DNA from 2 places in the Nocardiopsis lambiniae genome. Region 1 is predicted to be linked to the other one. Evidence: riboswitches for the same ligand, from Rfam matches in the RefSeq annotation. Region 1 holds a riboswitch; the other holds the start of a gene.
What was found. A riboswitch is a leader RNA that binds a small molecule or an ion and turns the genes downstream of it on or off. The one in region 1 is predicted to bind S-adenosylmethionine.

Region 2: another riboswitch for S-adenosylmethionine. It lies ahead of thrC (threonine synthase); the one in region 1 lies ahead of RM479_RS02570 (aminotransferase class V-fold PLP-dependent enzyme).

What each region holds. Positions count from the first base shown of each region.
Region 1 covers NZ_JAVREP010000001.1:570,880-574,342, reverse strand. The annotation lists gene RM479_RS02580 (CaiB/BaiF CoA transferase family protein) at 1-694, opposite strand, end outside; gene RM479_RS02575 (DUF3870 domain-containing protein) at 699-1,055, opposite strand; SAM riboswitch class IV at 1,293-1,408, shown strand; gene RM479_RS02570 (aminotransferase class V-fold PLP-dependent enzyme) at 1,469-2,830, shown strand; gene RM479_RS02565 (SAM-dependent methyltransferase) at 3,133-3,463, shown strand, end outside.
Region 2 covers NZ_JAVREP010000006.1:23,068-26,530, forward strand. The annotation lists gene RM479_RS10870 (hypothetical protein) at 1-100, opposite strand, end outside; gene RM479_RS10875 (alpha,alpha-trehalose-phosphate synthase (UDP-forming)) at 173-1,609, opposite strand; SAM riboswitch class I at 1,960-2,105, shown strand; gene thrC (threonine synthase) at 2,119-3,378, shown strand; gene RM479_RS10885 (ubiquitin-like small modifier protein 1) at 3,447-3,463, shown strand, end outside.

The sequences.
Region 1 (3,463 bases):
TGTGGGCGTTGCCGATCCGCGCGGGTTCGGTCCCGGTGACCAGCGCCTGCTGGGTGAGGTTGACCAGGCCCGACAGGCTGGAGTTGACCAGGGACACGGTGATCTCCTCGCCCCGGCCGGTGGCCCGGGCCCGGAACAGGGCCCCCAGGATCCCCACCGCCGCGTTGAGCCCGGTGAGCACGTCGGTGATGGCCACGCCCACCTTGCTCGCCGGCCCCTCGGCCGGACCGGTGGCGCCCATCAGCCCGCTCTCGGCCTGCACCACGATGTCGAACCCGGGCCGCGTCGCCGGTTCGTGTTCGGGCCCGAACCCGCTCACCGAGCAGTACACGACCGCCGGGTTGCGGACGCTCACGGCGGCGTGGCCCAGACCGAGGCGGTCGATGACCCCGGGCCGGAAGTTCTGGACGACCACGTCGGCGCCCGCGCACAGCTCCTGTACGGCCGCCAGCCCGTCGGGGTCCTTCAGGTCGACGGCCAGGCTCCGCTTGTTGCGGTTCACCGACAGGTAGTAGGCGGCCTCACCGCCCGCCCACGGAGGCCCCCAGGCGCGGGTGTCGTCCCCGCGTCCGGGCTGCTCCACCTTGATCACCTCCGCCCCCATGTCGGCCAGGAGCATGGTGGCGTAGGGGCCCGCCAGCACCCGGGACAGGTCGGCGACGCGCACGCCGGTCAGGGGCAGGGGTTCGGTCACGGGATCACTCCTCGCCGCTCGGCAGCTGGTGATCGTCCTTGAGCTGGTAGTAGCTCTCCAGGCAGCGGCGCAGCGCGGTCGTGAGCGCGGCGCCCGATTGTCCCGCGTACCGGGTCTGCACCCGGCTCACCAGTTCGGCGATGTCCTCGGTCACCGAGGCCCCCTCGACCAGGGCACGGAAGAAGTCCTTGGCCAGGTCGGTGAGCAGCGTGGTGTCGGCGGCCACGATCCGGCCGTCGGCGGTGTCCACCGCCAGGACGACACCGAGCCGCTGGTACTGGGAATGACTCGCCACGGAATCGGGCAGACGGGCGTAACCGGAGATCAGGACGACCCTGGGATTACGGAAGACCTGCTGCATACGGTCGTGCACGTACGTCACCTCTCGTTCGCGGGCATGCGGGAACTCCAACGCACTGGAGTCTCGCGCCTGGTAGGCGTCCGGGGGGAACCGGACACCCGCGACGTGAGGGCAGGTGGGTACGAGTATGGCGGTTCCGTTCCACGCCTGTCGAGCGGGGGGCCGTGTGAGCGTGTCCCGGGCCACACGGGTCCGCGCCTGTCGCGCGCCGGGAGCGTTGTGTTAATCTGCGTCGCAGGTCACGAGTACCAGCGTCAAGCCCCGGCTCGCTGGTCGGCAACCCTCCTTCCGCGGTGGGGTGCCCCGGGTGAGGACCAGGTCCCGACACGACCGTGTCGGAGCAAGCGCGGACCCTTGTGGCGCTGCCTGATCGGCACCCCCGTGGGTCCCACGACCCACAGAAGAGGTGTGCCATGACCGTCGTCACTCCCATCGGCTCCGCCCGTTCCGTCCGCCGGCCCCGTCCCGAGCCGGTCGACCTGGACCGCTGCGCGATCGTCGCGGCCGAGGAGGGCGTGCCCCTGGTCACGGGTGAACACGTCGAGTACGCCAACCTGGACTACGCGGCCAGCGCCCCGTGCCTGACCCCGGTGGCCGACGCCCTGTCGGCGGCCCTGCCCTACTACGCCAGCGTGCACCGAGGCGCCGGCCACCACTCCCAGGTCAGCACCGACGCCTACGAACGGGCCCGCCGCTCCGTCGCCCGTTTCCTGGGGGTGCGCACGGAACCGGCCGACGCGGTGGTGTTCGTGCGCGGCACCACCGACGCCCTCAACCTGCTGGCCCGATCGGTGCCGCAGGGGTGCACGGTGGTGGTGTTCGAGTCCGAGCACCACGCGAGCCTGCTGCCGTGGGAGCACCCGGCCTCCCAGGCCGGAGCGGTCATCCGGCTGCCCCTGCCGGGGTCCCCCGAGGCGGCGGTGGACGCCGCGCGGGCCGCCCTGGCGACCGCGCCGCAGGGGCCCCGCCTGCTGTGCGTCACGGCGGCCTCCAACGTCACCGGTGAGATCTGGCCGGTCGAGGAACTGGTGGCGGCGGCGCACGCCGAGGGCGCCCGCGTGGTGGTGGACGCCGCCCAGTACGTGCCGCACCTGCCCTTCCACCTGGAGCGCACCGGGGCCGACTACGTCGCCCTGTCCGCGCACAAGCTGTACGCGCCGTTCGGTTCGGGCGTGCTGGCCGGCCGCGCCGACTGGCTGCGCGAGGCGGTCCCCTACCTGTCCGGCGGCGGCGCCACGCGGTCGGTCACCGACCACGACGTGGTGTGGAACGACCTGCCCGCCCGCCACGAGGCGGGCAGCCCCAACGTGCTGGGCGCGGTCGCCCTGGCGGCGGCCTGCGACACCCTCACCCCGAAGGTGCAGGAGTCGTTGCACATCCGCGAGTCCGCGCTGGTGGAGCGGTTGCGCGCCGGACTGGCCGAGATCGACGGCGTGCACGAGCTGTCCCTGTGGGGCGATGAGCACCCGCGGGTGGGCATCGTCTCGTTCGTCGTGGACGGGCTGCCCGCCGACCTGCTGGCGGCGGCGCTGTCGGCCGAGTACGGGATCGGGGTCCGCGACGGTCTGTTCTGCGCCCACCCGCTCACCCGGCACCTGCTGCCGGAGGGCCACGGGCAGGCGGTGCGGGCCAGTCTGGGCATCGGTACCACCTGGGAGCACGTGGACCGACTGGTCGGCGCCGTCGCCGATCTGGTCGCCCACGGTCCGTGCCGGGAGTACGCCGATGCCGACGGGCGTCTGGTGCCGATCCCGGACCCGCGCGCGATCCACTGACCCTCACCCCGCAGGGCCCCCGCGGTGGGGTGGCCCTCGCGCCGTTCCGGGAGGGCCTTTCGGGGGCGTCGTCCACGACGTCCCCGATGCGCGTTTCAGGCCCTGAGTCCCGGAAATTGTGGAGTCACAAGACACGACAAATAACTAAATAGGGCACATAACACTAGAGGGTGTGTGGGGAATCACTTTCCCAAGAGGTAGCATCAGGCCCTGAATGGCATGGCGCGAATGCCGTGGACCCGACCGGTCCGTCCGGCGACACGCCTGCCTCCCACGAGCGGACCGGCTGGGGGAGCGTGATCGTGACGGACGTCCGAGGCAGCGAGGCGGGACCGCTCACGGGTGCGCGTCGAGAGCCGATGCGCCACCTCGGGCGCCGTTCACGCGTCGTGGACCTGCGCGGCCTCCCCTCGCACCCCGCGACACCACCCGGGCCCGACGAGGCGGACCGCCGACACGGCGCCTTCCTCACCCGGATGATCGCCTACCTGTGCGCCGACGGGGGCGTCGCCCAGTTCGTCGACTGGGGCTCCCCCGTGCCCGGCACCGCCGACCTGGTCCGTGCCGCCCGCCCCGACGCGCGCGTCGTCCACGTCTCCCCGCCCGGTGTCGCCGGGATGGTCGCCTCCGACG
Region 2 (3,463 bases), on a different contig from region 1:
TGGAGACGACGTAGAGCAGGGACCACGAGGCGGCGGCCACCGCCCAGGGGGTCGCGCGGGAACGGGGGTCGGCGGCGGCGCGGGCGGGTCGGGGGCTCATGCGTTCCAGCCTTCCCCACGACCCGACCGTCCACCTCCCCCGCGCGGGGGAGACCGACCTCCCGTCGGGGCCTCAGCCGAGGGAGCGCAACTGGTCCTGGAACCACCGGCGCGGCGGCAGCGCCATCGCGGCCTCGGCCAGCCGCTCGCGTCGCCTCCGTCGCTCCTCGGGGGGCATCGACAGCGCCCGGTGCAGGGCCCGCGCCGTCTCCACGGTGTCGTAGGGGTTGACCGTCAGGGCGTCCTCGCCCAGCTCGTCGGCGGCGCCCGCCTCCCGCGACAGCACCAGCACGGAGTCCCGCTCCGACAGCACCGGGCCCTCCTTGGCGACCAGGTTCATCCCGTCCCGGATCGGGTTGACCAGCAGCACGTCCGCCAACTGGAACGACGCGAGCGAACGCGGGTAGTCGTCGTTGACCTCCAGGACCAGCGGCGTCCAGTCGGCGGTCGCGAACTCCGCGTTGATCTCCTTGGCCACCCGCAGCACCGAGTCGGTGTACTCGCGGTATTCGGGGACGTCGCCCCGGCTGGGGTAGGCGAACGCCAGATGGGTCACCCGGCCGTGCCACTCCGGGTGGGAGCGCAGCAGCTCCCGGTACGCCTCCAGGCCCCGCACGATGTTCTTGGAGAGTTCGGTCCGGTCGACCCGCACGATCAGCTTCCGGTCGCCGACCAACTCCTCCAGCATCTCCCGGCGCACCCCGACCAGCGGTTCGGCGGCGCTCTCGCGCAACCCCGCCTCGTCGGCGCCCAGCGCGTGCACGCCCACCCGGATGATCCGGCCGCCGTACTCCACGGTCCCGCTCGCGAGGTCCACGTCCGCGCGCAGGATCTCCGCGCAGCAGCGCAGGAAGGCGTTGGCCCAGCGCGGGCTGAGGAACCCCAGCCGGTCGGCGCCGAGCATGCCCGTCAACAGATCCCGGGCGATGTCGTCGGGCAGCATCCGGAAGTACTCCGGCGGCGCCCACGGGGTGTGCGAGAAGTGCGCGATGCGCAGGTCCGGGCGGCGGGCCCGCAGGACGCGCGGCACGAGGGCCAGGTGGTAGTCCTGCACGGCCACGCGGGCGTTGTCGGCGGCACCGGCCACCAGCGCCTCGGCGAAGGCGTTGTTGTAGGCGGTGTAGTCCTCCCACGACCGTCGGAACCCGGAGCCGAACGAGGGCTTGTTCGGGGTGTCGTACAGCATGTGCTGCACGAACCACAGGGTCGAGTTGGCGATCTCGGTGTAGGCGCCCTTGAGCGTCTCCTCCGGGATGTCCAACATGTGGACCCGCATGCCCTCCAGGTCGTACCGCAGGTCCAGCCGTGCCTCGGGGGACTCGGCGGCGGCCCGCCGGTCGGCGTCCGACAGGGCGGCGCACACCCAGACGCCGTCGACCTCGGTGGCCACCGAGATCATGCCGGAGACGAGTCCACCGCCACCGCGGCGGTGCTCCAGGGAGCCCTCGTCGGTGATCGAGAAGGACACGGGTCCTCGGTTGGAGGCGATGAGGATCTGCGCCTTGTCCACGTGGTCGTCCTCTCGGAATGCGCGAAACGGTCTCGGTGCCGAAGGATACGGAAACGGCCCCCGGGGCCCGCGATCCGCCCGGTATGGGGAACGGACGGTGAACGGAGGAGGACGCACCCTAGGTCTCGCCTGTCGACGCGCGCCCCAAACCCCCACCAGGTCATCGGAGTGCGACGTCACGCGTACGAAACAGAGCACGTGCACCGCCCCGGCCCGGATCAGTGCCGTCTCACCATGTGAGTCGGTTCGTGTTACCCGGATCACGCACGATGGAAAACCGGTCAACACGTCCGTTACAGTGACCGTGCCGGGTCCGGAAGGGGCCGGCGGAGAACACCACAACTTCATATTGCTCATCCAGAGGGGTGGAGGGACCGGCCCTGCGAAGCCCCGGCAACCATCTCGGCGTACATCGACACTCGCGGATCTCGCGGGGCGGCCGGGACAGGTGCCAACTCCGGCCTGGGGACAAAGTGTCCGCCAGGGAAGATGAGGGGAGACGCCTCGCCATGGCGATGACCGCCACCGCACCCACCTCCGTCCGCGCCTTCGGCCCCGGTACCGCGCTGTCCTGTCGCGAATGCGGCGAGCGCTACGACCTCGCCCCCCGGTTCGCCTGCGAATTCTGTTTCGGCCCCCTAGAGGTGGCCTACGACTTCGGCACCGTCACCCGCGCCGACATCGAGAGCGGCCCCAACAACATCTGGCGCTACCGGCACCTCCTGCCCGTCCCGGCGAACGTGGCCGAGCTGCCCAACATGAACCCCGGGCTGACCCCCCTGGTCAAGGCCGACCGCCTCGCCGCCGAACTGGGCCTGGACTCCCTGTACGTCAAGGACGACTCCGGTAACCCCACCCACTCCTTCAAGGACCGTGTGGTCGCCATCGCGGTCGAGGCCGCCCGCACCTTCGGGTTCACCACGCTGTCCTGCTCCTCCACCGGCAACCTGGCCGGCGCCGTCGGCGCTGCCGCCGCCCGGGCCGGGTTCGAGTCCTGCGTGTTCATCCCCGCCGGTCTGGAGGACGCCAAGGTGGTCATGGCCGCCGTCTACGGCGGCAAGGTCGTGGCCATCGACGGCAACTACGACGACGTCAACCGGTTCTGCTCCGAGCTCATCGGTGACGAGGCGGGCGAGGGCTGGGGTTTCGTCAACGTCAACCTGCGCCCCTACTACGGCGAGGGCTCCAAGACGCTGGCCTACGAGATCGCCGAACAGCTCGGGTGGCGCCTGCCCGAGCAGATCGTCGTCCCCATCGCCTCCGGCTCGCAGCTCACCAAGATCGACAAGGGCTTCCAGGAGCTGATCAGGCTGGGCCTGGTGGAGGACCGGCCCTACCGGATCTTCGGCGCGCAGGCCACCGGATGCTCCCCGGTCGCGCGGGCCTGGGAGAAGGGTCTGGACGTCATCCAGCCCGTCAAGCCGGACACCATCGCCAAGTCGCTGGCCATCGGCAACCCGGCGGACGGGCCGTACGTGCTCGACATCGCCCACCGCACCGGCGGTTCGGTGGAACACGTGGACGACGCCGAGATCGTCGAGGCGATCGCGCTGCTCGCCCGTACCGAGGGCATCTTCGCCGAGACCGCCGGCGGTGTCACCACCGGTGTGCTCCGCAAGCTGGTCCGCGAGGGGCGGCTCGACCCGAAGGCCGAGACGGTCGTCCTCAACACCGGCGACGGTCTCAAGACCCTCAACGCCGTCGACGCCGGCGTGACGGCCACCATCGCGCCGTCCCTGAAGGCGTTCACCGAGGCCGGCCTGGCCTGACCCCTCGCCCCCCGGGGCGGCGCCACGCCCCGGGGCCCTCCTGTCCACGACCACGAGAGAGAAACGCCATGAGCGCCAGCGTCCG